3 regions of the Clostridium thermosuccinogenes genome follow, and region 2 is predicted to be linked to each of the others. Evidence: riboswitches for the same ligand, from Rfam matches in the RefSeq annotation. Region 2 holds a riboswitch; each other region holds the start of a gene.
The links. Region 2 has a riboswitch for cyclic di-GMP ahead of CDO33_RS13685 (LytR/AlgR family response regulator transcription factor). Riboswitches for the same ligand answer to the same signal wherever they lie in the genome.
Positions count from the first base shown of each region.

Region 1: it holds a riboswitch for cyclic di-GMP, as region 2 does, so the genes downstream of both, CDO33_RS09700 (EAL domain-containing protein) here and CDO33_RS13685 (LytR/AlgR family response regulator transcription factor) in region 2, are expected to answer to the same signal.
Region 3: it holds a riboswitch for cyclic di-GMP, as region 2 does, so the genes downstream of both, CDO33_RS06720 (HD-GYP domain-containing protein) here and CDO33_RS13685 (LytR/AlgR family response regulator transcription factor) in region 2, are expected to answer to the same signal.

Region 1 covers NZ_CP021850.1:2,209,987-2,220,841, forward strand. Annotated here, with positions in the region: gene CDO33_RS09685 (bacteriohemerythrin) at 58-477, opposite strand; gene CDO33_RS09690 (bacteriohemerythrin) at 501-917, opposite strand; gene CDO33_RS09695 (putative bifunctional diguanylate cyclase/phosphodiesterase) at 991-2,733, opposite strand; gene CDO33_RS09700 (EAL domain-containing protein) at 3,188-3,892, opposite strand; cyclic di-GMP riboswitch class I at 4,037-4,123, opposite strand; gene CDO33_RS09705 (ABC-2 transporter permease) at 4,418-5,080, opposite strand; gene CDO33_RS09710 (ABC transporter ATP-binding protein) at 5,070-5,939, opposite strand; gene CDO33_RS09715 (GntR family transcriptional regulator) at 5,941-6,315, opposite strand; gene CDO33_RS09720 (AraC family transcriptional regulator) at 6,606-7,517, opposite strand; gene CDO33_RS09725 (hypothetical protein) at 7,723-8,964, shown strand; gene CDO33_RS21260 (GDSL-type esterase/lipase family protein) at 9,299-10,855, opposite strand, start outside.
Region 2 covers NZ_CP021850.1:3,101,627-3,112,481, forward strand. Annotated here, with positions in the region: gene CDO33_RS13665 (accessory gene regulator ArgB-like protein) at 1-132, opposite strand, end outside; gene CDO33_RS13670 (Cthe_2314 family HEPN domain-containing protein) at 363-1,082, opposite strand; gene CDO33_RS13675 (helix-turn-helix transcriptional regulator) at 1,208-2,260, opposite strand; gene CDO33_RS13680 (sensor histidine kinase) at 2,535-3,902, opposite strand; gene CDO33_RS13685 (LytR/AlgR family response regulator transcription factor) at 3,915-4,655, opposite strand; cyclic di-GMP riboswitch class I at 4,815-4,901, opposite strand; gene CDO33_RS13690 (transposase) at 4,967-6,169, opposite strand; gene CDO33_RS13695 (S1C family serine protease) at 6,380-7,669, opposite strand; gene CDO33_RS13700 (hypothetical protein) at 8,169-8,456, shown strand; gene CDO33_RS13705 (sensor histidine kinase) at 8,686-10,080, opposite strand; gene CDO33_RS13710 (response regulator transcription factor) at 10,096-10,797, opposite strand.
Region 3 covers NZ_CP021850.1:1,550,046-1,560,900, forward strand. Annotated here, with positions in the region: gene CDO33_RS06670 (S1C family serine protease) at 1-319, shown strand, start outside; gene nth (endonuclease III) at 527-1,174, shown strand; gene CDO33_RS06680 (PsbP-related protein) at 1,180-1,875, opposite strand; gene CDO33_RS06685 (GlsB/YeaQ/YmgE family stress response membrane protein) at 2,216-2,479, shown strand; gene rpmB (50S ribosomal protein L28) at 2,826-3,014, opposite strand; gene recG (ATP-dependent DNA helicase RecG) at 3,255-5,357, shown strand; gene rsmD (16S rRNA (guanine(966)-N(2))-methyltransferase RsmD) at 5,484-6,068, shown strand; gene coaD (pantetheine-phosphate adenylyltransferase) at 6,089-6,568, shown strand; gene CDO33_RS06710 (ATPase) at 6,620-7,057, shown strand; gene ylbJ (sporulation integral membrane protein YlbJ) at 7,091-8,389, opposite strand; cyclic di-GMP riboswitch class I at 8,605-8,688, shown strand; gene CDO33_RS06720 (HD-GYP domain-containing protein) at 8,867-10,024, shown strand; gene CDO33_RS06725 (branched-chain amino acid aminotransferase) at 10,080-10,855, opposite strand, start outside.

The DNA of each region.
Region 1 (10,855 bases), 890 kb from region 2:
ACACCAGTATCCATATCCCCTTTCTCCAATGGTGTCTTTTAAAGCTTGTTGCAGCTTCTAAACATTAATGCCGTTTTCTTTAAAATATACAGCATACTTCCGGTCTGAGAACAAAATATGACTGCTTATCCATTCGGACAAAAAATCTACGATTTCCAAGGTTGCCTGTTTCTGATCCGCATCAATGTCCTTTGAGGAAATGCTCTTTATCTTCCGGACATAGAATTCATGCTCATGCTTCTGCTTATCCAATTCACCATAATTATATTTCTCCAAGAGATTTTCTTCAAAGGTAAAATGGTATTCAGTATAATCCAAAAGCTCGACTATCAACTGTGTAATTTCATCATAGTGATCATAGGAGTCATTTAAAACCGCAAGATCATAGACCCTTGCCCCAATATCAAACAATCTTCTGTGCTGCTTGTCTATTTCCTCAATGTCAAGTTTGTAGCGGTCCTTCCATTCAAAGGCCATATCCTTTTCCTCCCCGTTTTATATTATTTGATGCCCTTTGCGTTGAAAAATTCCTTGTATCCCATATCCGTTTTTAAAATATGCCCTGCTATCCAGTCGGATACGAAGTTTATAAGGTTTAGCAGTGTCTCTTCCTGGTTTGCATCAATGTCCTCATTTTTCATTCTTTCAAGCTTTTTTACCAGAAACATGTGCTCAATTTTATGCTGGTCCAGTCCTTCAAAACCATACTTTTCCATGAGCATTTCCTCATACCTGAAATGCTTTAGGGTATATTCCTTCAATTCCTCTAAAACGACCATAATTTCATCATAATGGTCATAACCATCCTTTGCCAGTACCAGATCCGAAATCTTACCCCCAATTTCAAACAACTTCTTATGTTGCTTGTCAATCTCAGCAATATTCACGCCGTAAGAGTCTTTCCACTCAAAATACATAATATACCTCCTATCTTGCAATATTTCTTTACATAAAGTACTATATACTATTATACCTTAGCTTCTGGCACTTCTAAAGTAGTTTGATTATTTCATTTTCGGGCAGGGGTTTGCTGAATATGTATCCTTGAATTTTGTCGCATTGGTTTTTAACCAGGTATTGCAGCTGTTCCTTTGTTTCCACGCCTTCAGCTACCACACACATACCCAGTTTTCTACCCAAGGCAATAATTTGTCCTATCAGCACCTTGCTTTCATCATCGGTAGGAATATCAACTATGAAAGATTTATCAATTTTTAATGTAGTAATCGGCAGCTGACTTAAATAGCTAAGGGAAGAATAGCCTTTGCCAAAATCATCCAGAGCAATTCCCACTCCCAGCTCCTTTAATTCGCATAGCTTTGGTCTTATCCTTTCAAAAGACTCCATCAACATGGTTTCCGTAATCTCCAGTTCCAGGTGTTCCGGCTTTAAATCACAGGTTTCCAGTACATCTCTGACTATATTTACAAAATCCGACTGGAGCAATTGCTGTATTGAAATGTTAACGGATATGCTCAGATTTTCAAATCCTTTCTGGTGCAGGCTTTTTAAAAACTCACAGGATGTTCTCAGCACCCATGTTCCCAAAGGTATAATAAGGCGTGTATCCTCAGCTATACCGATGAACTTCATAGGTGATAGGAGACCTAGTTCAGGGCTTTTCCACCTTAATAAAGCTTCAAGTCCGATAATCTTTTTAATTTTCAAATCCAGTTGAGGTTGATAGTACAATTCAAATTCGCTTTTTGCCAATGCCGATCGCAAATGCTTTTCTATGATAATCCTCTCGTTCAAGGCCTTGTCCATGCACTTGTCATACATAACATAGCCATTTTTCCCCTGGCTTTTGCTCCTGTACATGGCAATGTCCGCACATTTCAATAATTCAATTATGCTCTCCCCATGCTCAGGGTAGATGGCAATTCCAATGCTTAAAGTTGTGCTCATCAAAATGCCGTCTACCTCCAACCCATCCACAAAGCCATTTAATATATACTCTGCAAAGGATACCGCATCATCATTGCTCTTAATATCCTTCAGGATGATGACAAATTCATCCCCTCCGATTCGGTAAATGGAGCATTCCTCATTTAAAAGAGAGGACAGCTTTTCACCCACTTTGGCTATGAACTTATCCCCAAAAGCATGTCCCATGGTATCGTTGACATATTTGAAGTTGTCCATATCAACAAAAAAAATCGCTGCTTTGTTCTTTTTGGGACATAAACTATTGATGCTGGCATTTTCCAAAAGGGATAGCTTGTTGGGTAGTCCGGTCAGCGTATCATTATATGCGAGATAATGCATCTTTTTCTCATTTTCAATAAGCTGATCATATTGCTGTTTCAATTCTTCTTCGGAAGCTGCAATTTCCTCATATAAGGACTCCAATTCCTCGTGGGCGGCCGTCAGCTCCTCATAACTTCTCATGAGCTCTTCTTCGGATTTTTTGATGCGTTTAAGCAAACGATAGACCAGCAAAAACAGAACGACGGAGGAAACTATCACATATGCCCAACCTTTCATAATGCTGACATAGGCAAAAATTTCCTTGTCCTGTATAATATCTGAGATAATTTTGTCAGAAAAGGCAATCCACAGGAAGCCCAAAAACGTGCATAGAATAGATAATCTTGCCGATAAATATAAAGGACTAAAATCATTAACTGCCTTTTCTTCCTTTTTGAATAGAAGGCTGAATCTTGTGCCTTTACTGTTTTTAGTTTTACTGACCGCCACAGCCAGTGTTTTTAGAAGCTTAATAGGTGACAATGCGCTACCCTCCAAGACTTCAAAGTTCGTAAATATCACAAGAGCATTAGTTTCATATATCATTTTACTCCTTGCATAGCTATATTTCTACCCAAACAATTTATGATTAAACATATTTTTGCATTAACATACAATACATGTATACAAATACTATTTTATCATAAAAAAAAGCTCAAATAAACCTGAAACTTAACAGATTTATCCAAGCTTTTAAATAATCATATTATGCCACTGCCATCTTTAGGGCAAAACGATTGTTCTGCCTTTATCCCGTGGTATACACGGAAGATTTCTCTGTATGCAACAACATCCATCGTTGTTTCTCTTTATTCTATCCCTTATCAACTTTTCATTCCAGTACATAATGCATAAAAATTAATCCGTCCTGTCTCTGCAAATTATGTGTCATTACATGACAATTTCCGACAGTTCTTTCTTATAATACATTAAAATTCTACAGGATTAAATTTTCTTTAGGCGATGGTTTCCCCAGGTAATATCCCTGGCCATAGGATATGCCCAAAAGTTCAGCGGCATTCAGGTCAGCTTCTGTTTCCACACCTTCTATTATCAATTTCGTTGAATCTACAAGCAGATCAACTAAAAATCTTACAATTCTTTGTTTCCTGGGATTTACGGCGAGATTGCTGGCAAAATATCGATCCAGCTTTATATAGTCAGGTTCTAACTCTATCCACTGTTGAAAAAAAGAATATCCTGCTCCCATATCATCCACTGCAATTTTAACACCTCTCGCCCGAAGTCCCCTCGTCACCTTCTTAAGCTCCTTCCAGTTTTCAACCGGCTCATTTTCCAGAAGCTCCAGCACCACAGGCATATCCTCGGGTATATTGGTATCCCACCAATATAAAAAATTGCCTTTTAAAAGCGTGGAAGGAAATATGTTAATAAATATGAGGTTTGATTCATTTCTAAAGTTATTTAATGCAGTCTTGATAGACATAAGATCCAGTGTGCTCTGACAGCCTTTTTCCTCGGCTTCTTTGAATATCTGGTTAGGGGAAATGTGTAATTTCGAAGCGTCTCTAAGCAATGCCTCATACCCTATAATGCTTAAATTCTTCAAGCAGTATATGGGTTGAAACCAATGCGTTATAGAATAGTTGAACTTGCTGTCATCAATACTGATTTTCCGCAACTTAATCTCCTCCACTAACACTGACATAAGTAGCGATTGAGCTGCCTATGTTATAACTTCATGGAAAGAGATTAAGGGGTCAGGCGCATTTAGAGTGATCTTAAATTGCCCGATCCTTTCCCTGCTTTCAATACCTATAACTTCACTGGCAACCCAACCGTCATGGCATTCTCATGCTTTAGACTTGTGGCTTTGCGTCCTCACCTTTCGATGAGTTTGCCTTTTTCAATGCAAGCTAATTAATGTAAGAATAACCTTTTCCATACAGTAAAATTATTCCTACCAAGTAATAATTTTATCACAACTTTGTCATTTTTCAATATATTATCAAATGTTTTGTAATCTATTATATTGTTTTGTAATCTAATGTAATATTTTGTATCCTGTGTTTATGCTTATTGACATCCTTATACAGCATACTTATTCATGCACACACAAAGAAATCCTGCTTTATATCAAAGCAGGAATCAGCAACCTTTAATGTAAATTCATATTTTGTCATTTGGTTTTTTCACATTTGTATCTTTAAAATTCCCTGTTCTTATAAAATTTCACCGACAATCCGTAGGACAAGGCTATGAAAGCCAATAATGCAACGGCCTTCAGCAGCAGTATGACCACATCTCCTTGGGACCATATAAATTTTGTTATGGCTCCGTCTAATGCGACCCTTTCCCACTCCTGAAAAACTTTCATGATGTATGAAACACCAAAGAATAAGCAAAAGAACAGCAAGAATCCGACTATCCTGGATTTCGCAAACCCGAATTTGAAAAATACGGGCAGGTTCAAGCCTGTCATGATGCTGATCGCAACCATTCCAACCATAAAGCTGTCCAGTGTCATTGGATAAACTTTGATGGGCGCTCCTGAAAGCAATAAAAGATTAGAAAATATAACATAGCCCACGGTAGCCATCAAAAAGAAAACATATACAGCGAGATATTTTGCGGCTACAACCTGGCTCCTTTTTATGGGCAGGCTGTTTATCATTATATCTGTCTTGTTCTTTTCATCATAAGCACAGGATGTCGTCAATAGAATATATACCACCCCTGTGGCCGCTGCGGAAAAAACAACCGATTCCATATTCTGAAAGGCAAAAATCAAAGCAAGAAGATAAAGAAGGCTAAAAGCCACATATCTTTTTTGTATCAGCAGGTCTTTCACGATCAAACTATACAGCATTCTGTTCCCTCCTTGTATGATAAAGCATTATCTCCTCCAGGGTAGGTTTTTCTATAAGGATTTTGTCGCCATACTTTCTTTTTATCTGATTTTTGTCTTTGGTCAAGGCTTCAAATCCAAATCGGTTCTGTCTTACCCCTACGAAATCACGAGATGCATCTTTCCCCAGAATCTCTTTTCCGCCTTTAACCATACCGTAATTGCTCAAAATATCGTCCTTGGACTCACTGAAAAGGATTTCTCCATTGTGGATCAAGGTTACATAATCTGCGATCTTGTCCAGGTCCGATGTGATATGGGTTGAGAAAAACACCGCTTTGTTTTCATCCTGTATCACCTCGGACAAAGTTTCCAAAAGCTCGCTTCTTACCAGTGGGTCCAATCCCGAGGTCGGCTCATCCATGATGAGCAGGTCGGCATTGTGGGATAACGCTATCGTCAGAGATAGCTTCATCTTCATACCTTTTGATAACTCCTTGATTTTCTTTTTCTCCGGCAGCTCAAACTTCTTGATGTACTTCTTATATGCTTTTTCATCCCATGTTTTGTAAAAAGGCTCAATAATCCACTTCATCTCCGAAATCGTCAGCTCTTCATAGAAATAGTTTTCATCATAAACGAAACCAATCCTGTTCTTTATCTCATGCTCAAATTTAACATTATCCTTCCCGAAGACCTTGATTTCTCCCCCGTCCTTCTTCAACAGGTTCATAATAAGCTTGATGGTAGTGCTTTTTCCCGCACCGTTAGGGCCTATAAAGCCCATTATATATCCTTTTTCCAGCACCAGGTCAATACCCTTGATGCTAAAGTCCCCATAACTCTTGCGCAGTCCTTTTATTTCCAAAATCGGTTCCATCTTATCCCTCCTCATATAATATCTTAAGCATTTCCGACAGTTCTTCCATTGATATTCCGACGGTCCGCGCAGCCTGAACCGCTTCCGCCAGCTTCTCTTCAATTATCCGTATCCTGGCCTCTTTTAGCAGATCCTTGTTTTGAGCTGAAACAAAAGACCCCTTTCCAGGAACACTCACAATGTAGCCTTCCCTCTCCAGCTCTTCATAAGCTCTTTTGGTGGTAATCACGCTTATTTGCAGTTCCTTTGCAAGGTTCCTTATGGAAGGAAGCATCTCTGCTTCTGCCAGTTCTCCGTTTATGATAAGGTTTTTTATTTGCTCCACAATCTGATCATAAATGGGCTTATCCGAAGAGTTTGATATGATAATTTTCAACCATTCACCGCCCTTCAACAAATATACTGTATATATAGTATATATACAGTATATTTTATATTTACAGTCATGTCAATATGCATAAATAGAAAATTTTCACTTTTTGAAAGGTAGTGAATTATCTAAATAAAAAAGCTCATATTGTTCTTTTCATATTCTCAAGGCTCGAGCAATATCTTACTCCTGTATGCTGCTTGTAATAATCTTGTTTATCCCGTTTTTATATCAGCTCAGTATAAATCACATTAATCTGAAAAATATTTTCTGAAACATTTCTGACAGGCCTGTTGTTAATTCCGCATGAAAAAATCCGCATTGCGGTTTCTGTAATTCTGGGGAGAAACACCGTTTTTCTTTTTAAACAGATAGGAAAAATACGACATATTATTAAATCCCACTTTATAGCATATGTCAGCAACCGATTCACTGGAATTCAGAAGGAGAGCTTCTGCTTCCTGAAGCCTTAAGTTGTTGATATATTCGGTAGGCGTTTCGTGATAATACCTTTTAAACTGCCGGGTGAGATGCTCCTGGCTTTTTCCGCTCAACCGCACAAAAGCAGCAAGCCCCTGGGTGAAATTTTCCGGCTTGCGCATATCCTTGCAGGCTTTCACAAGCCAGGGAGGAATCAAATCACTGACCGGCTTGAGTTCGCTAAACTCCAGCAAAAGAGTGGAAAGCAGGCTGTAAAGAAGCATACACCGGGATGAGTAAGGAAAAGACTCCCCGGGCAGAAAAAACAGATTTACTTTGCTGACAAGGGTATTCCATAAATGGTGATCCATGTTTTCCAACTGGTATACAACATTACTGTTCCGCTTAAAGTCCAGTCCAACAAGACTCAGCAGCTCTTCCAGAAAAGAAGCCGGAAAAGCGATATTTGTAATGATGGAGGATGAGGATTCATTTTCAATGGAATGCGAATCCCCCGCAAATATAAATGCCACAGATTGTGAAGTCAGCATATGCGCTTTCCCGTTCAAATGATGTATAACGCTTCCTTTCCTGACGAGGAAAAATTCACAAAAGTCCTTGTGGGAATGAAAATCAGTAGTGCTTTTCCTGAAAACGGTGTGGGCCGCATGCACCGGTGAGTCCGGAGTCCGGAACATATCGAAGGTATATGTCTTGGGTTTTTGATTATCGATCAAAGGCATAGCCTTCATCCTTTCGGTGATATCAAAATAGTTAAAACATATCATTATATCAGATTATTTTTTATCAATATAATTATATAATTAAAATGCACAAATAAACAGTCAAATTTGACAGGTGGAGCAAAATATTTTAGGACAGACAAAGCTAATGTTTTAACTCTTTTATATAAAATCCAGGTAAATCCTAAAGGACCGTACAGAAAACTCATATACTAAAACTCACAAATACTATTATCAAGGGGTGTTAAAGATGTATTTCAGCAAACAGGATGTGGAAATCATCAGGGAACTGGCCAAGGAAGTAGCAGAGATAGCTGCCCTTCCGGTACAGGAAGAAAAAAGAAAGCTTTGGAAAAAGCTAAATGGCCTTAAACCCGAAAGGCCTATGGTTATGATGGATCAACTGCCCTGGCATGAGATGGACACCGACGGGGAGTTGATAATCCGGTCGGAACATCCTTTTTCCCAGTGGCTGGAGGGCAATTTACGAAGGACGCTCTATCTTTGGAAGCATATGCCCGTAGATATGGTGGTGGAGCCTTATGTGGAAATTCAGAAAGTAATACACGGCACTGACTTTGGCATACAGGCTAAAGAGGAGACCACTTCCACCGACCCGAGAAATAGCGTGGTCAGCCACAAATTTATTGATCAACTGCAAACCGAAGATGATTTGCAAAAAATCAAATTTCCCAAGGTATGGTATGACAAGGAAGCCACAGAGAAAAACCTTGAGATGGCTCATGAACTATTGGACGGAATATTGGACGTGCGTTTGCAAGGCTGCCTGCCCAATATTCATTCATGGGATCAGATCAGCATGTGGAAAGGCGTGGAGAACTGCCTGTATGATCTGATAGACAGGCCTGAGTTCATTCATAAGCTTATGACAAGGCTTACCGATGCATACTTATCTTTACTCGATCAACTGGAGGAACAGGGTCTTTTAGGATATAACCAAACAACCATACATTGCACCGGCGCCTATACCGATGAGCTCCCCGCCCCCGGATTCGACCCTGAAAAGCCGAGAGCCAAAGACTTATGGACTTTCGGGCTTGCTCAAATTTTTTCAACTGTTTCAGCTGAAATGCATCAGGAGTTTGAGCTGGACTACAGCAATAAATGGTTTGAAAGATTTGGCCTGGTATACTACGGCTGCTGTGATCCTCTGGACAGAAAGCTGGACATTGTAAGAAAAATACCCAATTTGCGAAAAATATCCATGAGCCCTTGGGTCAACGTGGAAAGAGGCGCAGAAGGTATTGGAAAGGACTTTGTGTTTTCCAGAAAGCCCAATCCTGCTTTCCTGGCTGCAAGCCAGTGGGAACCGGAGCTTGTGGAAAAGGATCTGATGGAAACCCGGGATATATGCAAAAAATACGGATGTCCTGTGGAGTTCATTCTGAAGGATGTGAGCACGGTATGCTACCAGCCCCAGAGGTTATGGGAATGGGCAAAAATCGCAATGAGAGTGGTTGAATCTGATTAGCAGGAATTGCATATTATAATCTAATTTGTATTGAACTGGTCAGGAGTAAGGATTGTTTGCTTAACGGGAATAGGATTGCTCACTTATCAGGTGATAATAGTTTCATACTCAGCAGAAGTGAGTTTGCTCAATCTCTGGAATAAATTTGCTTAATTTCTGAGATAAGTTTGTTTAATTATCAGCAATTGAATTTATAAATTACCATGGATGAGATTAATTAATGCAATAGTCAAGGATTAGCGTATTTTGTGGTAACATAAATAGCCCCGTCATGCCGGCTTCCATCAGCCGGCGCAACGGGGTTATTTTATTGATTATTTTAAATTAAAGCATGTCATCGGCACAAATACTGCTTTAAATTCCTGGCCACCACCTCATAACCCTGAGGTGAAAGATGCAGCCCTTCCCTGGTGTAAGAAAGGTCCAAGTTTCCGTTTTCATCCAGCATCTTGCTGTACAAATCTATATAAATGGCACCCTTTTCTTTTGCCAGCTGCTCCAGCTTTTCGTTTACCCTGATGATCTCCTGGTTTTTCCTTACCGAAACCGCATCATGGTTAATTTTCGGGTGGTCCGTATTATTGACCGGCAGGATGGAAATCAGGTGTATCTTGCATTCTGGCAGCCGCTCCTTGACTTTGTCCAGGCATAATGATATATTTTCCATTATTTTTTGCTGTGCATTGCTTCCGAAGCTTGCAAAATCGTTAGTCCCGATGAGCAGAAACAACTTGGAAGGACTGAGCTCAAAAATGCTCTCTTCCAATCTTCTCAGCAAACCTTCGGTAGTGTCTCCTCCAATACCTCGATTGTAAACCGGCATATAATCTTTAAGCATTTCCTCCAAGGGAAATTCCTGGGTGATGGAATCGCCTACAAATACTGTTCCTCCCCTGACTGCTGATTTGTTCAGATTTCTGAACCAATCCACCCTCCATTCAAAAGCATCGGCAAACAAGCGGTCAAAAAACGAAATGGTGTTATCCTCCAGCAAAATGAAACGCGGCCTGTAAATGTGCCCATTTTGGATGGCCAAGTCAAAAGATGTGCAATTCACATTATAGGAAACCAGTATTTTTTCCGGATAGGAAAGATGAAGATGCGCTTTTGCGTTATATGTATAGACGCTCTCATGCATCTCATTTTCATCGCAATAAAATACTTTCCGGGGTTTCGAGAAAGGTCCCCATATATTGTCTCCGTATGCATAGGCCGTATAGTTTGAATTGGTATCATATTGGAAGACCGCAAGAAACTTCCCCTTGTTTTTTCCTCTCAGTATGGGGATGACGCTCATTTCACAGGATACATGATCCAGGAGAGGTTTGCTTTTCAATATATCATTTACAAAATCCTCCCCATCAAAAAAGCTCCACTTAGTCCAGTCAGTGAAGTCCTCCGGCAGGACCCTTGCCGCACAAAGGCTGCGTCTTCTGGTTTCGTGAAATGTCATATATCCATAGACATAAACATAGCCGTCACCGTTCTCAAAGCCTGCCTCTTTCAAATATGGCAGAACGCATGCACCATAATGGATATTAAAGCTTTCAGTGTCTCTCGATAGCTCAGTTCTGTATTGTCTTGCATTCTTAAAATCCGGCATTCCATTTACAATATTCACTTCAGCTATGGCTACACCCAGGCACCTGAACTGAAACCCTTCCGGTTGCGACTTGTCCTCCGTAATTATTGACGGAAGGCAATAAAGCTTGTCTCCATGCACAAATCCGTCCTGCTGCCAGAAATATGCCTTGCTAAAGTCCTCTCCTTTTCCTTCGAAGTCGTAACAATCCCTGGATGGCTTTAAGGCAGCACATGGGATTCCATTATCATCAGTATCATAATAAAACTGAAGAGCACCAGGCTTTTTAGGATCTCCCCCGTCTAAAAT
Region 2 (10,855 bases):
CAATTTTATAATACAGCCTACCAAAATTTCTGCACCGAAAGATAGAACTCCTGTCTGATCTGCCCTGGAAACTTTTTCTGCCACATATGTTCCTAATGCTTGTCCAATTTTATGAATTGAAATTTCATTCATCCATGTCACCTCTGGCTCCATAGTATCATCTATTCCATATATTTCCTAGGGTAATTTTGCAACCTGTTGAAATAACGTCTTAACTCGTAGGAATTGTTGTCTGAATCGTTGTATTTCCCAAAAGAATAAAGCCCCTTATACAGGGACTGAGAAAATTAAAAGATTTTTTATTGACAATATTTTTTATCATTTCCATATGGGGCAGACATTATTTTCACAGCAGATATTATTTAAGGCATAATTTCCGATAGCAATTTTTCAAAATCAATTTGACTTAGTAATTCTTTAATATAGTGGGAAACTTGAGCATAATCTTCGATAACTCGTATTAACACATACATTGCAGGTGGACGCAGTTCTGTAGCGTATTGATTGATCGCAGAAATACTAGGAGCATTACGATGTGTCATTTTATTTCTAAACTCAGTAACATAGGCATGGTTTCCACCCCATGGAGTAGTATCCATATTGTCTTCTTCCCTAAAATATGCATCAATACGCTTAGCTTGTGGAATCGCATTTTTACCCTGGGCACAATTATTAAATAAAGTGCGGTAGTAAACTTTATCAATATCATATTTAAGGTCAAAATGAATGTTATATAGCTGAGCCAACAAATCCCACAATGTTGAGGTGCGAAATATTATATTTTCAACATAGTACATTGCCCAATACTCATTATCAGTTTGTTTACTAAAAGGATTGTATCCTTCTAAAGTTTCCGGCAAATTCATATTTAATATTTTTCTAAATGAATATTTAATTTTCCGGTCTATATCTACAATTGTGTCATACACCGTTTTAATTGAAAAATATTTATTTAGATTTGTCATTGTAGGAGAATGGAACCCCATAACATAGCGATCATCTCCCCAGTATATTTTTAGCTCATCCTCATTGTAAGTAATTTGATTAACTATTTTTTGTAAATATTTAGATGGCGTTTCCATTCTGAAATTCCCCTTCTCAAAACCCATTCTTCTTTACAATGCTACTCAATCTTCACCGTAGCCTTATTTTCAATCACATGAAAATCTATCTATCATAAGCTTGATGATGTTTTTACATTGAAAATTTATTCTGTATACCGTACAATATCTTGAATGTCACGAATGTCGAGCCAGTTAAGAAGTCTCAGTAGATAGTGTCCATCAGGTGTGGTCTCTCCATTTTCCCATTTTTGATAAGTGCGAACAGTAGCACCAATTGCGTCAGCTACATCTTTTTGGGTATATTTGAGACGTTTTCGGTAAATCTTCAGGATTTCATAATCAAATTCCATAGTTTGCGGACCCGCATAAATTTGGTACCAACAATCATCATCTTCCTTATTATTATAACAGTTTAGAGCATGAATTGTAGTGTAGGGAGTAATCTCAACAAATAGCCGTCCGCGGCTAGACTTATCTTGTGAGCAAGTAATGCTCTTTGCATTTTTAACTCGTAGGCCTATCCATTTCATTATAGGTTGACCGTTTTTGTCGCACGGAAAAGTACCTTCAAACTCAATCCGTGTTCCTGTCCGCCAGCTTACTTCACCTATTCCTATCTCTCCTATTTCATAAATGATGGGGGGAAGTCCTTTCTTCTCCAATGCCTCATTATAGCTTGTAATAAAGCAGTCCGGTAGATAGTCGTTGCTTCCTAGTTCATCACACAATTGCAAGTAATGTTTCCATTGAAAAAACATCTCTGTGTTGCACACATGATGAGTCTGATCCACTATGTAGCAGAATATATCCGTCAATGAAAGATTTTTCTCATATAGCATGTATTCAAGTGCCTGGTATAGCTTCTCTAAAGTTTTTTCATCTTTATCATCTCGTATGATTCCTGAAATAAGGCAATGCAAATTACCCACGTGATTATTCGAATAATCGTTTACATAGAAATAAAAAGGTATTCTACGAATAAATTTTGCTACAGGCAGTGGCTTATACCCGTATTTATCATCCAACCAACTTGAATAAGAAATAGAACCATTACGTCCAACTTTTTTATCGCAGTACGAAAAAATCTCATTTCCAACGATAGAGTGCATATTGAGATATTTAATCAATTTATCTTTATCAAAATATTTATCATCAACGTACTGCTCAATAATATCAATATCTGATCTTGACAGCATATTAAACACCTCCCATATGCATTTATAATAATACGAATATTTTGGGTAATCAAGATGTCCATTTATTCGTAAAATCAGAACGAAAAATGTAATGTAGAAGGTGATTTACTTCTTTATACTTTAAAAACAAAGAAAATCTTACCTATCAGTTCGTATTATTTATGTCAGTACTATACTCACAAAATGAAATGTATATGAATATAAAAAAACTAAGTATTTGGTGCCTCCCTACTGTAACATATAAACTGAATGTTCATTATTGTAATCAGAACAATTATCGCTTATATTTATTCCAAGGAATATAAATCATAAATTCCACACCGGTATAGCCTTCAGGCTCTCTCAATTGTAATTGACCGTCATAACGATCTATAATCTGCTTAATTATATATAGCCCAAGACCGCTATGCTGTTTAATGCTTTTAGTTGTATATCCGGCAGTAAAAATATTTTGCCTAGCATTTTGAGGGATGGGGCTGCCGTTATTGGATACCTTTAATTCCAAACCTAGCTTATTGCATACTAGAACTAAGTCTATTCGTGGGGAACCATTCATTTTTACTGCATCTAAAGCATTATCCAGAAGGTTACCGGTTAATTGAGTAAGATCCTCCGGCGAAAGTGGAAGAGAACCGTCTTGTATTTTTACATACCAGTAGAATTTGATTCCATTGATTTTTGCTTCCTCATGTTTTGTACTTATAATAGCCGCTAATTCCGGAGGTTCAATTTTCAGGAGGCTTCCTATGCGGCTGACAGTATGATACAGATTTTCGATATAGGTTTCTGCCTGGTCGTAATGACAAGCCTTTATATATCCATAAATGGCAGTAAGATGGTTGTAAAAATCATGACGCTCAACCTGCAAACGCAAATGCAAATTATGTCTCTCTCTGGCATAATGAATCTCTGTTTCCAATTTTGCATCGCGTTCTATGACTTTTAGCAGATATCCGGATACAAATATCGTAGCTAAAACAGAAATCAATAAAACAATGCTACCAACTTCTACTAGGGTTTTCAGTGTAAAACTGGGATAAACACCTGAATTGTAGGCATGAAAACTAAGATTTAATAAAACAAGCATTAAAGCTTGTACCAGACATAATGCCAAAAGACAATTTTGCCTAATGAGTTGCTTTGTTGTTCTTTTGTCAGACTCATTTTTTATTCCCAATTTTTCTGATATTAACGGTAAGCGCCATCCTCGTTTGCTGATGATATACGCTAATATTGCTAGTAAAATCAAGTGAGGCAAAGTAAAAAGTATTCTTAGCAAAGGATCAGAGATGATTTGTTCAAGATTTAAATTAAAAATCCAAGCCAGAAGTGGAACGGAGATTCCCTCCGCCAATCCCAAAAACACACTTGAAAGTACCATTACAACTGCTGAAGTATGCCAGCGCAATCGGAAAAAGAGGTTCAAAAATATAGTCATGAGTGCTACTTGTGATATAGTATGGATACCAAAACGTACTGGCATTGTCCGGATACTGAATGAGAATATCGAAGTCAGCAGGGAAAGGATTATTACTACAAACGGTGACTCCCGTTTCTTTGTTAATGCTAGTACCATATAATACAAAACCAGGCTTTCAGGAACAGATACACCTAAAAAGGGGATTAACGGCATAACATCCATCGCAATACCCCCTTAGACATTATAATCAGAATACTTCATTAGCTCAGACATACGATCACGGCTAAGTAAAGCCTTGTCTTCACAATTATTGAATTTTACCTCATAATACGATGAATTGGGAAAAGAGACTATCTTTTCAATCCGATCGGTGTTTATAATGAAAGATTTATGGGAACGAAAGAACATCTTTCCTAAGTACTTCTCCAGTTCCTGCAGGGTTTGTCGGGTTTTAAATTTCCCGTTGGTACAGGAGATAAGGGTATGACGTCCGGACTTTTCTATATAAAATATCTCATCCAGCTTTATAAAGACTCGTTCACTGCCCAGATTTATTGAAATTCTGCAGGTCTCCGTATTTTGGGAAGTATTACTCTTTTTTGATATTTCCAGCATCTTATATATGCGTCGGAATGTAGATTTTACTCTATCCTCATCAATTGGCTTTAATATGTAATCGGATGCATACAGTTTGAATGCATCGAGAGAGTATTCCTGATGTGCGGTTATAAAGACTATTGCTATATCCGGTTTTATTTCTCTCAGCCTCTCGGCTAACTCTATTCCTTTCATATCAGGCAGCTCAATATCAAGAAAAGCTAAGTCCGGGTTATGCTCTATTGTAAGCTTTATGATATCATTAGCATTTTCCGCTGTTCCAACAACCAGAGCCCCTTCAAGCTTACTAAGAATCGAGCATAGTAAAAGCATTACTCCATGTTCATCATCAGCCATTACAACTTTAACCGGCGACATACTCACCACTTCCTTTCAGGATTCCCTGGCAAACTTGCAAACACCTTTCCGGCAAATCAAAGTCATAATGGCTCAAAGTCGTTACTATAAGTAATAATGGTTGTATACATAAAGGCTCACTGATGTTATAAAACACCAATGAGCCTAAAGCAGCTTAGTCCCGGCAACCCGGCCATCATAGCGGTAAATCGCTTTAGACCCGAGGCTTTGCGTCCTTGTCTTTCAACAAGTTTGCCTTTATCGATTTTATTTATTTTGATAACACTTACTATTATATACTATAAATGAGCAAATTTCATACCAATAAATGGTTATATGGCTATACCAAGCTCTTCATTGATCTTTGACAACGGAATACCATGGCAAGCTTGTTCGTAAACATAGGCAATCAAGTTTTGTTTAATTTCATTGCGTACATGTTTACGTTGAATACCCAGGGTACGGCAATCATCAGATGATATGCTTATACAATAGGCATAAGCGAGCACAATAATTGTCAGGAATCGCCGGATTGCCTGTTTTCCACGTACCTGGTATCTATCAAGTTCAAGCTGCATCTTGTTATCCCTGAAGAAGATTTCTATCGTCCACCTTTCGGTGTAAGTTGATAGAATAACTTCTTCTGAAAGATTACATGTGCTGTAAAAAACATGCGTGGCATTTTCTTCAAACAGCTTGTTTTCAGGCCAACTAAGCAGTATTACTCCGATTTTAGGGAGCCTCTTGATAAACCCGTTAACACGGTGAACCCAGTACTTCTGATTGCCCGCGGTGACAAGGCGGACATCTTTTTTAGTAAGGGTTTTCACATACGCATTAACTTTCTGTCCTAATCTTGGGCCTCCTTCATAATAAAGGACCCTGTTGGCCTTCAAAGCACCAATGTACTCAAAACCTCTGCTATGGGCAGCTTTTATTACAGAACAGGCACTATACCAATTGTTTCCCAGGACGTATACCTTTGTCGGAAAATCCGGCAGTGCTTCGATTATTTGACGCACCATGTTGATTTTACTCTGCTTAACCTTATCATAAAGTTCCATATAATAAGGCAGCTTTAGTCCCCCGCATTCCAGAAGCACACATACGATCTGGTGGCCGTAAACACGCTTTTTCCTGAGATGCGAATGGTGGAAACTACAACCTTCTGTTGGTCTCAAAGCCTTTGACGAGGGCTTTGTCTTTTCGGAAATAGTATCATCCAGTATCGCATATACAGGACAGCCTGTTTTCCGGGCTTGTAAGCTTATCTGTGCCAGTACGTATAACTGGTATTTATCCATAACAAGGCTTGTAGGCCATGGTGATCTCGATAAAAACTTCCAGATGGAAGTCCGGTGAACATTACGCATGCTGAGTTCCGGTACATTCTTGATTTTTCCACCAAAGCCGCCTTGCATAGCGGAAGCAATTATGCTTGTAAGGTTTGCAAGTTGAGGCTTTGTAAGTAAAAGTGTCAGTCTTAATGCAATAAGGAACTTCCTTAAACTTTCTGTACATGTTATAATGTTCATCGAGGCATCGTCAATCCTTTATCTTTTGTGTTAGCAACAAAAATATCGGATTTTTCGGTTGCCTCATTTAGTTTTACAAATTATGTTAGCGTTTTTGCTCCTTTATAGTTATATACTAAAAGCCATGTTGAAATTTGTCAAAGCGTGTTATTTTCCTTTTCAAGTTTCTTCATGTTCATCACTAAAAGGCCTACTCTTATCCCCCAGCTTTTATTTCTCTTCAGAGAATACCAGCTTTAAGGTTTTCTTTCCATCTTCTCTCACAACAACAACATTTACTGTATCACCTGCTTTATAGCCCTTCTTAATCTCATCCAAATCTTTCATAGTTTTGGCTTCCTTATCAGCAAGACTTACAAGTATATCTCCCTTCCTTATTCCGGCTTTATCTGCGCCGCTTCCCGCTGTCACGTCCATTACATAGATTCCAACTGGCAGTCCATACTGATTCGCGATTGTCTCGGTGATCTCCATACCTGAAATACCTATTAAAGGCCTTCCCTTAACATATCCAAACAATATCAACTGGTCAATAATCGGTTTCGCATCATTAATTGGAATTGCAAATCCCAGGCCTTCAACTCCAGCAACAGAGATTTTAATTGTGTTAATCCCTATTACCTGCCCCTGCGAATTTACAAGTGCCCCACCACTATTCCCGGGATTAATTGCTGCATCTGTCTGAATCAAGTTAAGGGTTTTATCATCTGCAGCAACCTTTCTATCCAGTGCGCTAACTACTCCTGCAGTTACAGACCCTGCAAATTCCATTCCCAAAGGATTGCCAATAGCAACTGCCAATTCCCCTACTTCCAACTGGGAAGAATCACCAAGTTCAGCTACAGGAAGGTTTTCCAGTTCGATCTTAATAACAGCCAAGTCGTTTTTACTGTCACCTCCTACATATGTAGCTTTTGCCTGTCTCCCATCCGGAAGAAACACCTCCAATGTAGAGTTCTTACTTGCATTATTCTTAGGGTCTGCGTATTCTACTACATGATAGTTTGTCATGATATATCCATCTTGGCTTATGATAACACCAGAACCCTCTGCTTTAGACTGTCCCATCTCTACTCCGAAATACCTGCTTTGCGGATTGGCTACAGACATTCTGATGCCAACTACTGAAGGCCCTACTTTCTTCGCTATTTCAGTTACGGTAGAGCCTTTGACAAGAGCAGTTTTTATTACCCCACCTCTATCTATTGAGCTACTATTGGAGTTATTAATAGTCGAAACGATACCTGCCTTTTGTATCAATGCCTCCTGTTTTTTTAATTCACCTGAAAACTTTGAATATAGAGCTCCACCTACTGCAGTACTGCTTATTAAGGAAGTTGCCAAAACAAGAGATATATAAGTTTTTAAATTTGATTTTTTCTTTGTACTTACTTGAAATCTTTGCGAGGTATCCACCTGTTCAACCCTATTTACCTCTTCCACAATATCATCGGATTCATAATTATAGCTATTTTCATACGAACCAAAATATTCATTCATATCAAACACCTCTCAATTTGTTAAATATCTTATGGACTTATCGTAGGAAAAAGATGTGAAGATTTAATGGAGAATATATGAAATAATTGTTAATAGTATTAAAATAAAATATTAATGCATTAACACATTAGTAGCTGCTTAAGCAACGAAAAGCGCGAGCAGGGTGTATATTATATCTACTCAGACGTCATAAAATTACTTTAACGTTAATATTGAAGACTATAATATATAAATGAAAAAACTTTATGTTGAGAATATTGACATTTCATTAAGAAACTCATATATTCTCCAGCAAAGCTTTTGACCCAATTTTTTTAGTCTTTCTTCTTCACTTGTACTTTTTTTCATAAAATCTACATATCTAACTGCTAAAATAAAGGCCATAGCAATATATAAAATTTGTATATGTTGTAGAATGATTGAGTTAGCAGCTAATTAAGCTGTAATAGGCGGAAAATGTTAAAAGTCTGAAGATCCGTATTAATAAGGAGGACGGAATATGAAATGTTGTCACGGAAATGACAGGCATCAGGAAAATGAACATAAAGGTAAGCATAAAGGTCATATATCACATATTTTGATGATGATGTTGTGCTGCGGCGGACCAGTAATTTTAGTGCTTCTATTACCATTGATAGGAAAAATCCTTCCCGGAACCAGCATCTATTTATCCAAAATCATACCGTTTCTTTGTCCGATTATGATGCTTGTGATGATGCCAATGATGTTTAAAAAGGATAAGGGAAATAATGCAACCGAGAACAAGCAACTAAAAGATAATGTGTAAAAAATCATGAAAAAAAATATAGAGTAATATATCCCCCCAACAAAGATTGATTTACAATGTAGCTAGTCCTTAAGTCTCAGGATTTAAGGGCTAGCTATGTTTCTATGTTATTATTTAGCAAGCTCCCTTGCTATAAGCCATGACCTTAAGAGCGGTTATAGAAGAACAGGAGTAAGAAAAAAGATAGTGACCCATGACAATCCATCATCCTCAAGTAATAGATAGCTATTTAGCCGAGCTGCTTTGGTAATGATATAATAAATTCTGTCCCTTCATCAACCTTGCTCTTTACTTGAATCTTCCCCTTGTGTGCATCAATTATTGCCTTTGTGATTGTAAGACCAATTCCGGCACCTCCGGTCAACCTGTTTCTTGATTTATCTGCACGATAGAAACGTTCAAAAATATGGGGTAAGTCCTCTGGGGGAATCCCTTTCCCAGTATCTTTAACAGTTATTTCTGTAACGTCATCGGCACCTTTAACTATAACCTCCACTACACCCCCCTGTGGAGTGTACTTTTGAGCATTTGACAGCAGATTTATTATTACCTGGCTTATTTTATCCTTATCAGCAGTTACTATCTCTTTTTCACCTATAAACTTTACATCTATATCCTTATTCGCAAAGTCATTCTCGAAGTTCTGTATAATATGCCGGATAAGCTCCGAAATATCAAAGCTTGTCTTGGTAAGGATCAGGTTTTCGCTCTCATATTTCGCTAGCTTTTCAAGATCCCCTACCAACCTGTTTATTCTCATGATTTCTTCGTGGCAGCTCTTTAGCCTCTCGGTATCAGGCTTCCAAATACCGTCAATCATTGCTTCCATGTGGCTTTGCAAAGTAGCCAGGGGGGTTCGTAATTCATGGGCAACGTCGGCTGTGAGCCTTTTTCTTAAGACTTCCTGGTTTTCCAAGGTTTCAGCAAGGTTGTTAATGGTTTCAGTAAGCTGAGTAGTCTCCTTTGTACTGGATGGTTCAGTTATCCTGCCATCAAAATATCCTTTTGAAATCATTTGAGCTGTGGCTATAACCCGGGAAATGGGTGTACTCAGCCTTTTTGCCATTACCGAGCCGAAGAGAAAGGATAAAATAAGAGAAAATGCGCCAACACCCATAAGAAGTCTGTTTATAGTATTTATAAACTCCAGATCACTATCATTAAAGTAATATGGGCCATAATAACCGATTACAACTTTTCCGACTTCACTCAGCTTATTTGTAATAGGATAAATATTTTCTACATATCTGCCTTCCCAGTTGGGATAGCGGCTGCTCATGTTCTTTGCTATATGAGCCAACATCTGCTCGCATAGTGCATTATCATGAAACTTTGCATCCCATATGATCTTTTCCGAAGAATCCACCAACTTTATAATCATTCCTTGTTCCAAAGCATTAATACAAATGTTCCCAATAGCTTCCGTATCCCATTCTCCACCAGTTTTATACTGCTGATTGATTTGAGAAACAATTTCCTTATTCTTCCGTTCTTGGTTTTCTATGATGTAATCCTTAAAATGTTTGTCCAGCAACAGGTTCGTTATAACACTGATCATGAGCACAGAAATAAGAACTACAGAAATGTAAGATAGCGATAACTTGGTTCTCAAACTATATTTCATAACACAATCGCCTTCCTATTCACCACCAAACCGGTAGCCTATTCCATGAACAGTTAAAATGTATTTTGGGTTTTTTGGGTCGGATTCAATTTTTTGTCTGATGTTCTTTATATGGGTATCAATTGTTCTGTCATAGCCATCGTAATCCTCACCCCAAGCCATATATATCAATTCTTCCCTGGTGAAAGTCTTATCAGGATATTTTACCATCGTTAACAGCAGCTTATATTCATTAGGAGTCAAATTGATTGCTTCCCCATATCTTTTCACCTCATATTTCAAGGTATCGATGACCAGTTCATCATTGTTTAAAGTTATAAAGCTTGACAATGGAATTAATGCGTCACTTACCCTTCTCAAAACTGCTTCAACCCTTGCTACTAATTGCCTTGGGCTGAAGGGTTTTGTAACATAATCATCTGCTCCGATATTCAAACCTTTTAAAACATCCTCTTCTTCAACCTTAGCAGTAAGCATTATTATAGGTACTCTTGATTTCTTCCTTAAAGCTTTGCAAATTTCCTCACCGTTCATATCCGGAAGCATTAAATCTAGAATTATTAGAGCAGGATTCTCCTTTTCGAATTTATCCAGAGCTTCCTTGCCATTATATGCTTCATATACTGAATATCCACTGTTTTCAAGATATGATTTTACAACCTCCACTATTTTCATCTCGTCATCCACGATCAGTATTTTTTGGGGCACATTGCTCATCGTAAACCTCCGTAATAGCTGATATCATAAAAATCTATAAAATATATGAAAAAATCCC
Region 3 (10,855 bases), 1.6 Mb from region 2:
ATATGTAAAAGGAAGGCCGAAATTAGGCGTAACCATTGATTTGACATATACCGAAGATATAGCGAACAAAAACAATATGCCTGTAGGACTCCTTGTATCAGCAGTTGAACCGTTTAGCGCAGCTTTCAAGGCAGGTATTCAGAAAAATGATATAATCACGAAGTTCGACGGCAAACCGGTGAAGACTTTTGATGAACTGGAAGAGATAAAGAATTCCCATAAACCCGGAGATGTTGTAAGCATTGAAGTGTACAGGTATCAGGAAGACAAGACATTAAAACTGGAAATCACCATAGGAGAAGACAAGTCGGGGAATTAACCGGTTCGGTGTATGGGCAGAAAGCTTCTACCCCAAATAATGATGGTGCAATTCACCGTGGCATGAACGAGATTTTGAACAAGGCAGGCATCATTGCCTGTCTTGTTTTTTTTCTCAGGAATTAATACAATATAATACAGAAATATTATTAAAAGCCTACAAAAAACGAAGACACAGGATTTGATTTTTTCCATATAGGAGGAACTGATGCTAAAGAAAAAGGAAATAGAAAAAACACTGGAACTTCTTGAAAAAACTCATCCTACAGCCCACTGCGAACTGAATTTCAGGACGCCGTTCCAGCTTTTGGTGGCGACAATGCTAAGCGCCCAGTCCACCGATAAAACCGTCAATAAGGTTACGGATAGATTGTTTGAAAAATACCCTGCCCTGGAGGATTTTTTGAAGCTTGGGCAGGAAGAGTTGGAACAGGAGATCAAAGAAATCGGCTTATACAGAAATAAAGCAAAAAACATACTGGCTATGTGCAGCAAGCTGGTGAAGAAATTTAACGGTGAAGTGCCTGCGAACATGGAGGATCTGGTTTCGCTGCCGGGGGTAGGCAGAAAGACTGCCAATGTGGTATTGAGCAATGCCTTCGGAGTACCTGCGATTGCGGTAGATACCCATGTCTTCAGGGTTTCAAACCGCATCGGACTGGCTGAGGCAGATAATGTTGAGAAAACGGAAGAGCAGCTCATGAAAAACATACCCAGGGAAAAGTGGTCAAAAGCCCACCACTGGCTTATATGGCATGGGAGGCGCATATGCGAGGCCCGTAAGCCTAAATGCGAGATATGCCCTCTGACAGAATACTGTAAATACTATAAAAGTATAGCAGCAAAGGGCAAATAAGGTTATCAGCTTTCCACTTTAAAAGAGTTTACTATGTTCTGAAAGGTGTCGGACTGAGCTTTATTCCACTGGTTTTCCGGGAGGAAATAGCTTATTCTGTACATCCTTTCGTCCTTTTTCAGGAACACCTCGGAACCCTTGTAATACTTTCCGTCATTTCCGAGCACGGAATAATCCCAGTAGTAACCCGGGATACCATTTACCTGTATGGATTTTGTGTTAAAAAACTTGTAGCTCTGTGCGAAAGAAGCCTTTGATGCTTCCAGAAAATCCTCCAGAGGGTAAGGCATTTCCCAAACCTGCACGAATCCGTGGGAAGCCGTCGTGCTGTCTTCGAAGTCAATATGGTAGAGTATATCACTGCCTTCAAAATCTTTACGGCTGAGAGTGAAGGATGAGGGGTACAGGAAGCTGAATTTTCCTTCCGGTATCCTGAAATTCTTTAGCTTCCGGGAAAGGGGCTTCTTAAGTGAGAAGCCGGTTTCTATCACTTCACTGACCATTTCATTGCCAACAAAGACATTGTTTATCTTAAATCTCAATGGATAGGAGAAGGTCAGGCAGTTGTCTATTGTGATATTGAAAAACAAGCCTTTGTTGAACAAAGCATTAGAGGCTGCAAACATCACGACCCACAGCCCGATTACCATTAAAGCCATCAATATTTTGATCCTGGGGTTTTTCACAATAATTACGAACAAGAGACACACCACCTTAAAAATCAGAAATGATTACAACGAACAAAAGAGAATATTCTTATCAATATATACTTATTCAGTACAACGGGATTAAAGAATTGATAATCATCCCATTGCTAAATAAATTTTAATCGGCAGTGAAATCCGTAGAATCAGATGATGGCACCTAAATAAATGTTCGGAGCCTTTGGACAGGAGCCTGCGGTTAAAATATAAAAAATAGTCAATTATATTAAAGAGAAGATGGGATACTGCATGAGATAAATTTTAGCAACCACATAAAAAGCAGGACTTTTGTCATTAATGCAGGTTTATTTGCAGAAAAGGCTGGGAGGATAAGAGAATGATAGGATTTCTACTCACACTGTTTTTTGCTGCAGTTGCAGGCTTGTCCGGCAACCGGCTAGCGAAGCGTGAAATGCCCGGGGGTAATTTTATTGCCATACTGTCCGGTTTGGTTGGGGCATGGGTCGGAGGCTATATGCCTGTTTTCGCTGCCTTTGGTCCTTCGGTGGACAGCCTTGCACTATTTCCCTCCATAATCGGAGCAGCTGTATTCGTGTTTTTTCTTGGGATATCAAAAAGCGTTTTAAAGCAGGCAAAATAGCAATCCTTGCTGCATATGTTCCGATATTTTTGCAAAGGGACAATCACAAAAAAATTCCTGCTGAATATATTGTTGGTATCCATACCTTTTGAAGGGGGCGTAATTATGCGGATACTGGTACTCAAGATGCCTAAGTTCCTGGGGAATTTTTTAAAGAGAGTTTTAAGAATGAATTAATAAAAAGACACTATAGTAAGCGGAGTTTATCCAGCAAATATAATGCCGCTGAAACTCCGCGGTTTTTATTTATAACCGCATTTATCCGATAGCTTCCAATTTAATATCAATATTTTCAACATAAAAAAAGCGTATCGACGCTTTTTTTATGTTGAATAGTTTTTTTCTTTTATACTGCTCTTGTTACCTTATTTGAACGCAAGCATCTCGTACAAACATAAGCTGTCTTTACAGTTCCGTTATCAACAACCTTAACTCTCTTTACGTTAGGTTTCCAAGCTCTATTTGTCTTTCTATTTGAGTGGCTTACCTTCAAACCAAAACTCATGGATTTACTGCATACATCACATTTTGCCATTTATACCTACACCTCCTTTTAAACCGGAGAAATACTATACTTTAATTGCTCTTTAACTCCGTAATAAAAACATATTAATTTTATCATATAACCCGGAACAACTGCAAGTTTTTTTGTTAACAAACAGGAAAAGTATTAGCAAAAGATTGTACTATATATTAAAATATTGTATAGGACATCGCAATATAAAGTTATAAATCGGTTCCGGAAAGCTTTGTCCATGCTTATTATGCAACATTAATGATGAGGTTATTAAGCATTATGGGTACAGATGCGAAGGATATTTTAAAAAGGTCTGTAAAGACGCTTAAGGGTATTGGAGATTCAAGAGCAAAGCTTTTTTACAGGCTGGGAATATATACAATTGAAGACTTGATTACATATTTCCCCAGGGAGTATGAAAACAGGAGCAATGTGAAAAAAATAATTGACCTGGAGGATGGCGAGTCCTGCACTTTTGAAGGAACGATAGCATCCGGTGTTTCCGAGTTTCGCCCGAGGAGAGGACTTACCATTTACAAGCTGCTTGTAAGGGATGAAACAGGGACAATTGCGGTTACCTGGTTTAACCAGCACTATGTCAAGAACATCTTTCATGTGGGGGAGAGGTATTTATTCTTTGGAAAGGTGAGCAGAAAATTCAGGAGCTTCGAAGTGCAAAACCCTGTTTATGAAAAATCCGGAACCGGGGAAAGAAAAAATACCTGCAGGATAGTACCCGTATATCCTTCAACGGCAAACCTTACGCAGAATATGATCAGAAATGCGGTGAGCAGCGCGCTGGAGTTGGTTTCAGGGAACATGGAGGAGATACTGCCCCAGACTGTACGAAGCAAATATCATCTGGCAGAGATAAACTATTCTCTCAGAAATATACATTTCCCCAATACCGAAGAGGATTTTAAAATAGCCAGATACCGCTTGGTTTTCGAAGAGCTTTTGCTTTTGCAGATGGGCTTGCTGAGCATTAAAAATTCTTTTGGGGAGGACCGGGAAGGAATTCAATTTAAGCCTGTAGATTCCATGGAGGAATTTATAAAGAATCTGCCTTTCCAGCTTACCAACGCCCAACGGAAGGTTTTTAAGGAAATAGAAAAGGATATGGAGTCGAAAAGGGTAATGAACCGGTTGGTGCAGGGTGACGTGGGCTCAGGAAAAACAATAGTGGCGGTGATGGCACTTTATAAAGCAGTTAAAAACGGTTATCAGGCTACTATGATGGTCCCGACGGAAATACTGGCAGAACAGCATTACAGGAGCGTCAACAGCCTTTTGGAAAAATATGGAATAAAAGTGGAGCTGCTGACGGGAAGCCTGACCAAGAAGCAGAAAAGCGAGATTTTGTCCAGGGTTGCATCGGGGGAAGCAGATATTGTAATAGGTACCCATGCATTGATCGAAGATGACGTCCGTTACAACAACCTGGGGCTGGTAGTGACGGATGAACAGCATAGGTTTGGAGTACGCCAAAGAGCAGCGCTGTCCAAAAAAGGTGAAAATCCTGATGTGCTGGTTATGACGGCAACACCGATACCCAGGACCCTGGCTCTCATATTATACGGAGATCTGGATATATCTATAATAGATGAGCTTCCTCCTGGCAGAAAACCGGTTAAAACATATGCTGTGGATGAGAGCATGCGGGAGAGAATCAATAATTTCATAAGAAAAAAGGTGGCAGAAGGGCGGCAAGTGTACATAGTCTGTCCACTGGTGGAAGAATCCGAGGAAATTGAGGCCCAATCTGCAACCGAACTGGCTGACCGGATTGCAAGGCAGGATTTCAGCGACCTTAAGGTAGGCCTTATCCACGGTAAAATGAAGCCGAAGGATAAGGATGCGGTTATGAGGAGCTTTGTCGAAGGTGAAACAGATATACTGGTTTCCACAACAGTCATTGAAGTGGGAGTCAATGTGCCCAATGCGACAATAATGGTCATTGAAAATGCCGAAAGATTTGGTCTGGCACAGCTTCATCAGTTAAGAGGAAGAGTAGGGAGAGGAGAACATCAGTCTTACTGTATTTTATACAATAACGGAAAGACCCAGGTGGCTTCAGAAAGAATGAAGGTTATGGAAAAGACCAACGATGGCTTTGTGATATCGGAAAAGGATCTGGAGCTGAGAGGTCCGGGGGAATTTTTCGGAACCATGCAGCATGGAATACCGGACCTTAAAATCGCTAACCTCTATAAGGATGTGGATATACTAAAAAAGGCCCAGGAAGCTGCCATTAACATACTGAAAGAGGACAAGCTCCTTAAGAAAGAAGAAAACAGGCTCCTTAGAGAGACGCTTATATGCAAGTTTAAGAACAAGCTGGATGAATTAAGCCTAAACTAATTTGTCGTGCCATCGACTTAAGGCTGTTAAATAAAGAGTAAGACATGTTTTTATGGTAAACTTTATGTTGACATTTATTTACTATAGTATAAAATAACATATATTAAATACTGTGAGGAAATTTGCTTGAAAATTGGAGGAATGGCTATTTTAAGGGTTATTTCAGGCAGTGCCAGAGGCCATAAGCTGAAAACTCCCGAAGGAGACTCAACCAGGCCTACTTCAGACCGAGTAAAGGAATCTTTGTTTAATATTTTGACACCTTATATTGCCGGCGCCCATGTTCTGGACCTGTTTGCCGGAACAGGGAATTTGGGCATAGAAGCTTTAAGCAGGGGAGCGGAACATGTTGTTTTCGTAGACAGAAGCCATGTATGCTTCAGGATTATAAATGAAAACCTTGAGCATACAAAGCTGAAGGATAAAGCTACTGTGATTGCCGGTGATGTGGCAGGCTCCATAAAAAAATTGCATGACCAATCCAAAAAGTTCGATATTATATTTATGGATCCTCCATACAACAAAAATCTGGTGGATGATACTATAAACATTTTGACTAAAAATGATATAATGAAAGCTGATGGCATAATAGTTGCAGAAATGGATATAGACGATAAGGTTTCGGAAAGGTACGGACCTTTTAAGCTCACGAGGAGCAGGAAATACGGAGATACCGTACTGGCATTTTACGTGAAAACCGACGATATTTGACACAAGGAAGGAAGATATTATTGAAGATATGTGTATATCCGGGGAGCTTTGACCCGGTGACAAACGGACATTTGGATATCATACACAGAGCGTCGAAAATATGTGATAAATTGATTGTGGCAGTTCTTGTAAATCATAGCAAAACGCCTGTATTTTCGCTGGAAGAACGTGTTGATCTTTTAAAATGCGCTCTGAAAGACAGGCCTGATATAGAAGTGGATAGTTTTTCCGGCCTTTTGGTCAACTATATGAAAAAGAGGAATGCTACTGCCATTATAAAAGGCTTAAGGGCTATATCCGATTATGAGTACGAGCTTCAGATGGCGCTTACTAATAAGACACAGAACCCGGAAATTGAAACCCTTTTTATGATGGCAAGTGTTAATTATTCCTTTTTAAGTTCAAGCATTGTTCGTGAGCTGGCAAAAAACGGCGGGGACATCGACGGACTGGTACCGGATTGCATAAAGGATGCGGTGCTCAGAAAATTTAGAACTTAGGATAAAACATCATCAATTACCTGAAGCAATTCTATTCCTGGGGGGAGAAAGATGGAGATACTGGCTATTTTAGAGACACTTGAGGATTTGATAGAAAAAAGCGTAAATGTTCCGGTATTAGGAAAATGCCTGGTTGACAAGGAAGAAGTTCTTGAAATCATCAAGGAGATAAGGCTTAAGCTGCCTGATGACATCAAACAGGCGAAATGGGTCAAGGAAGAGCGTCAAAGGATACTGCTGGAGGCACAAAAGGAAGCCAACAATATAGTCAAGGAAGCGGAAAACAAGATAGCAGCTTTGGTTGATGAGCACGAAATAACAAAAAGGGCTTATGAACAGGCCAATGAAATTATTGCCAATGCCCAGAAGAATGCCAGAGATATACGTTTGGGAACCAGAGAATATGCCGACAGCATCCTGAATAAGGTGGAAGAAATTTTAAGAGATACTATAGATGTTATAAAGAGCGACAGAGAAGAGCTGAAATAGCCTATCGAAGTTTTGGCACATAAAACGGCTGATTTATAAGCCGGAGTATCCGGTTTTTCTATTTCTCCGCTTTTCTTTTTTGCGGGCAGCTATAAAAGATATCAGAAAAAGGACTGCCATCAAGAAGACCGACAAAACCAGGTACCTTACGGAGTTAAAGAAATTTCCCTGAAGCCGGACCAGAGCATCAGGATGCTCTGCTATAAATGCCGGATGAGTTTCAAGAAGATCCGGCCAGACTATATTTAATAATATGTTGGAATAAACTCCTGCAAATACGCCTTGAAGGAATTTTCCCAACAGATATGGCTTTATGCTGATGTCGGTGCCGCCAACCATGCTGATAACCTGGGAGTGAACCGACAATCCTGCCCATCCCATTATGAAGCTGGCGGCTGTCAGACGGTGGATTAATGGAGAATACTCCGCATTAGCAGCCATGTTTACCCCTGTGGTTATTTCAAAGAATCCGCTTATTATTGAAGCCGATATTTCCTGGTTTATTCCCAAAGGCCGAAGAATGGCGGATACAGCATCCGATAGACTTTTTATAAATCCGGTCTCCAGCAGCAGATTGATGATAACTGAGAAAAATATTATAAAACCGCCGATAGCCAGCAGTAAATTTACCGAGTTTCGCACGGCATCTCCGAATAGCTTGCCCGGATTAAGGGCGGCATGGGAAGGTGCCAGCTCATTTTTCAGTCTTTTCAACAAATTACCTTTAAAATTGTATCCGGAACTTTCTTTTTTTCTGCCGTAAAATCTGAAAATGATTCCCACCGTAGTGGAGGCAAGTACATGGCATCCCAGTAAAAACAAACCTAATCGGGGCATTTTAAACATACCTACGGAAACAGCCCCAATTATAAAAAGAGGTCCGGAATTATTGGTAAAGGTAAGAAGCCTTTCTGCCTCAACTTTGGTCAATAGTCCTTCTTTTCGCATTTCTGATGTAATTTTTGCTCCGACGGGATATCCGCTGGTAATACCCATGGCAAAAGCAAAGGAACCGCATCCCGGCACATTAAACAAAGGGCGCATTACCGGCTCCAGTAGAATTCCGACTGCTTTTACAAGCCCTGTTTTGTTCAACAGTTCCGATGCCACAAAAAACGGGAACAGGGACGGAAAAACTATCTCAATCCACAGTTTTATCCCTTTATAAGCTGAAGCAACTGCAGTTTTCGAGAATATGACAAGGCATATAATAAAAAGGACACACAGGGAAGGTAGAACCAGATTCTTAAGGTAAATAACCTTGAAGGACCGGCAACTGAATGCCAGTGATATGATGATTAAAGCAATAATAATGTAAAAATACCAGCTCATGTGCTACCTCCCATAACAGCATCTATCAAATCTTATTACGACTTTTTAAAAATATGCATACCATATAAACTGTTGTTTTTCATAATATTGACATTCCTATATGTTATATGATAAGCTAATGCCGGTGTAGGTCTATAGGATTATCCATGTAGTGCTCAATACTCACAAATCCGATAGTACTACAGGATTTTTTTTCCATGATCTATTTAAAATGCTTATGAAAAGGGTAAACCTGCCGAAAGGCAGGGGCACAAAGCTGCGGGTCTAAGGTGTTGCACTATGACAGCCGGGCTACCATAGCATGACATGCATGTATATACTATTGTCATGGCTTTGGTTTAGCCATGACTTTTTGTTTAACGTTGGGATAACGGGGTAATTAAATTTAGCAAAAGCATATGCAATAGCTAAAGCTTACAGTCTAACCAACTATGGGCTATCATTCATGATATACGACATAACAGGGAGTGTAGGAATTTGCGTCTGGTACCAATTAATAGTGTAAAAGAAGGATATTTTCTGGGAAAGACATTGTATGATACCAGCGGCAGGGTACTGCTCAAGCAGGGTACCCGCTTTAATAAAATGCTGATTGAAAGCGTTAAGAAGGCTGGAATTCAAAAGATTTATATAAACGATGAGTTTAGTGACAGTGAGATTGAAGACATAATAAAACCGGAAATAAAAATCAAAGCAGTAAAATCTGTTAAGGATTTATTCAGCCACGTAAAGAAAAAGGAAAAGGCATATAGGACAAAAGCAGGCAGTCTAGGAAGCAGTTCTCTGCTTAGAATCCAGGATGAGCAGATAGAAGATGTGCAGGAGGTTTCCAAGTCGATAGTTGAGGATGTTTTGTCCAACAGCAATACATTGATCAATCTTGTGGACATAAAAACTGCCGATAATTACACCTACGAGCATTGTGTAAATGTAGCGGTGCTGTCTCTGGTGCTGGGTATCGAAATGGGTCTTAATCAAAAGCAGCTCAGCGACCTTTGTGTCGGAGCACTTTTGCACGATATAGGAAAGGCGTTTACACCTACCGAAATACTGACAAAACCTGACACCCTGGATGATGCGGAGTTTAACATCATTAAGAAGCATCCCGTGGACGGATATGAATACATAAAAGATGATAATAACTTAGCTTCCGCCGTTAAGGTTATTGTGCTGGAACATCACGAAAAGGTGGATGGAACAGGTTACCCCAGGGGCTTAAAAGGCGATCAGATACACAAGCTGGCAAAGATCATTTCCGTCGTTGACGTATACGATGCGTTGACATCTGACAGACCATACAGAAAAGCGGTTTCTCCCAGTGAAGCATTGGAGTTGATAATGGGAAGCGCCGGAAGGCATTTTGATTTTGAAACAGCTCAGGCCTTTGTTAGAAGGGTGGTACCTTATCCGATAGGGACTTTGGTCAGGCTCAGCAATGGAGATGTCGGAGTGGTGGAAAGCATAAAACCTAATTTCCCACTGCGTCCTACCGTAAAAGTAATAAGACAGAATGCGGTAGATGTGGATATTGAGGTGATTGATCTCATGAAGGAGAACAGCTTGGTTATTGAAGGCATACAATATGATTATCCGAACCTGTCGATTCCTTATTATCTGAAACATGCGAAAGCATAAAAGACCGCCTGTATTGGAAAACAGACGGTCTTTTCTCATACTCTAATTATCCTTTTTATTTCACCTCTAAGGTCCAGCCGAATTCATCCTTAAGCCTGCCGTTTTGAATTCCGGTGATGGTGTCATAGATTTTCTGGGAAAGCTCTCCGATTTTACCGTTGTTAATGATCATTTTTTTGCCTTCCCAGCTAAGCTCGCCTATGGGTGAAATTACAGCGGCGGTGCCGGTTCCAAAGGCTTCTTCCAGGGTACCGTTCTCAGAGGCTTCGTACAACTCCTGTATGCTCAGCCGTCTTTCGGTTACTTTTACTCCCCAATGATTCAGAAGGTCTATGGTTGATGCCCTGGTTATTCCCGGAAGTATACTGCCTTCGAGAGCCGGAGTGATTACTTCTCCGTTGATTTTAAAGAAGACATTCATAGAACCTACTTCTTCGACATATTTCTTTTCAACTCCGTCCAGCCACAAAACCTGGACATAACCTTCATTATGGGCTTCGTCCTGAGCTTTCAGGCTTGCTGCATAGTTTCCTGGAGTCTTAGCGTAGCCTGTTCCGCCTCTGACAGCTCTTACATACCGGGGCTCCACATATATCTTAACCGGGTTGATGCCTCCTGGGTAATATGCTCCGCTGGGAGAAAGAATTATCATAAACATATAGGTTTTTGAGTTTCTGACTCCGAGATACGGGTCTGTTGCGATGATAAAAGGCCTTATGTAAAGGGATGTCCCTTCGGCTTCGGGAATCCAATCCTTGTCGATGTTGACCAGGGTTTTTAGCGCTTCAACGCAAAAATCAGGATCTACAGGAGGTATGCAAAGCCTGTCGT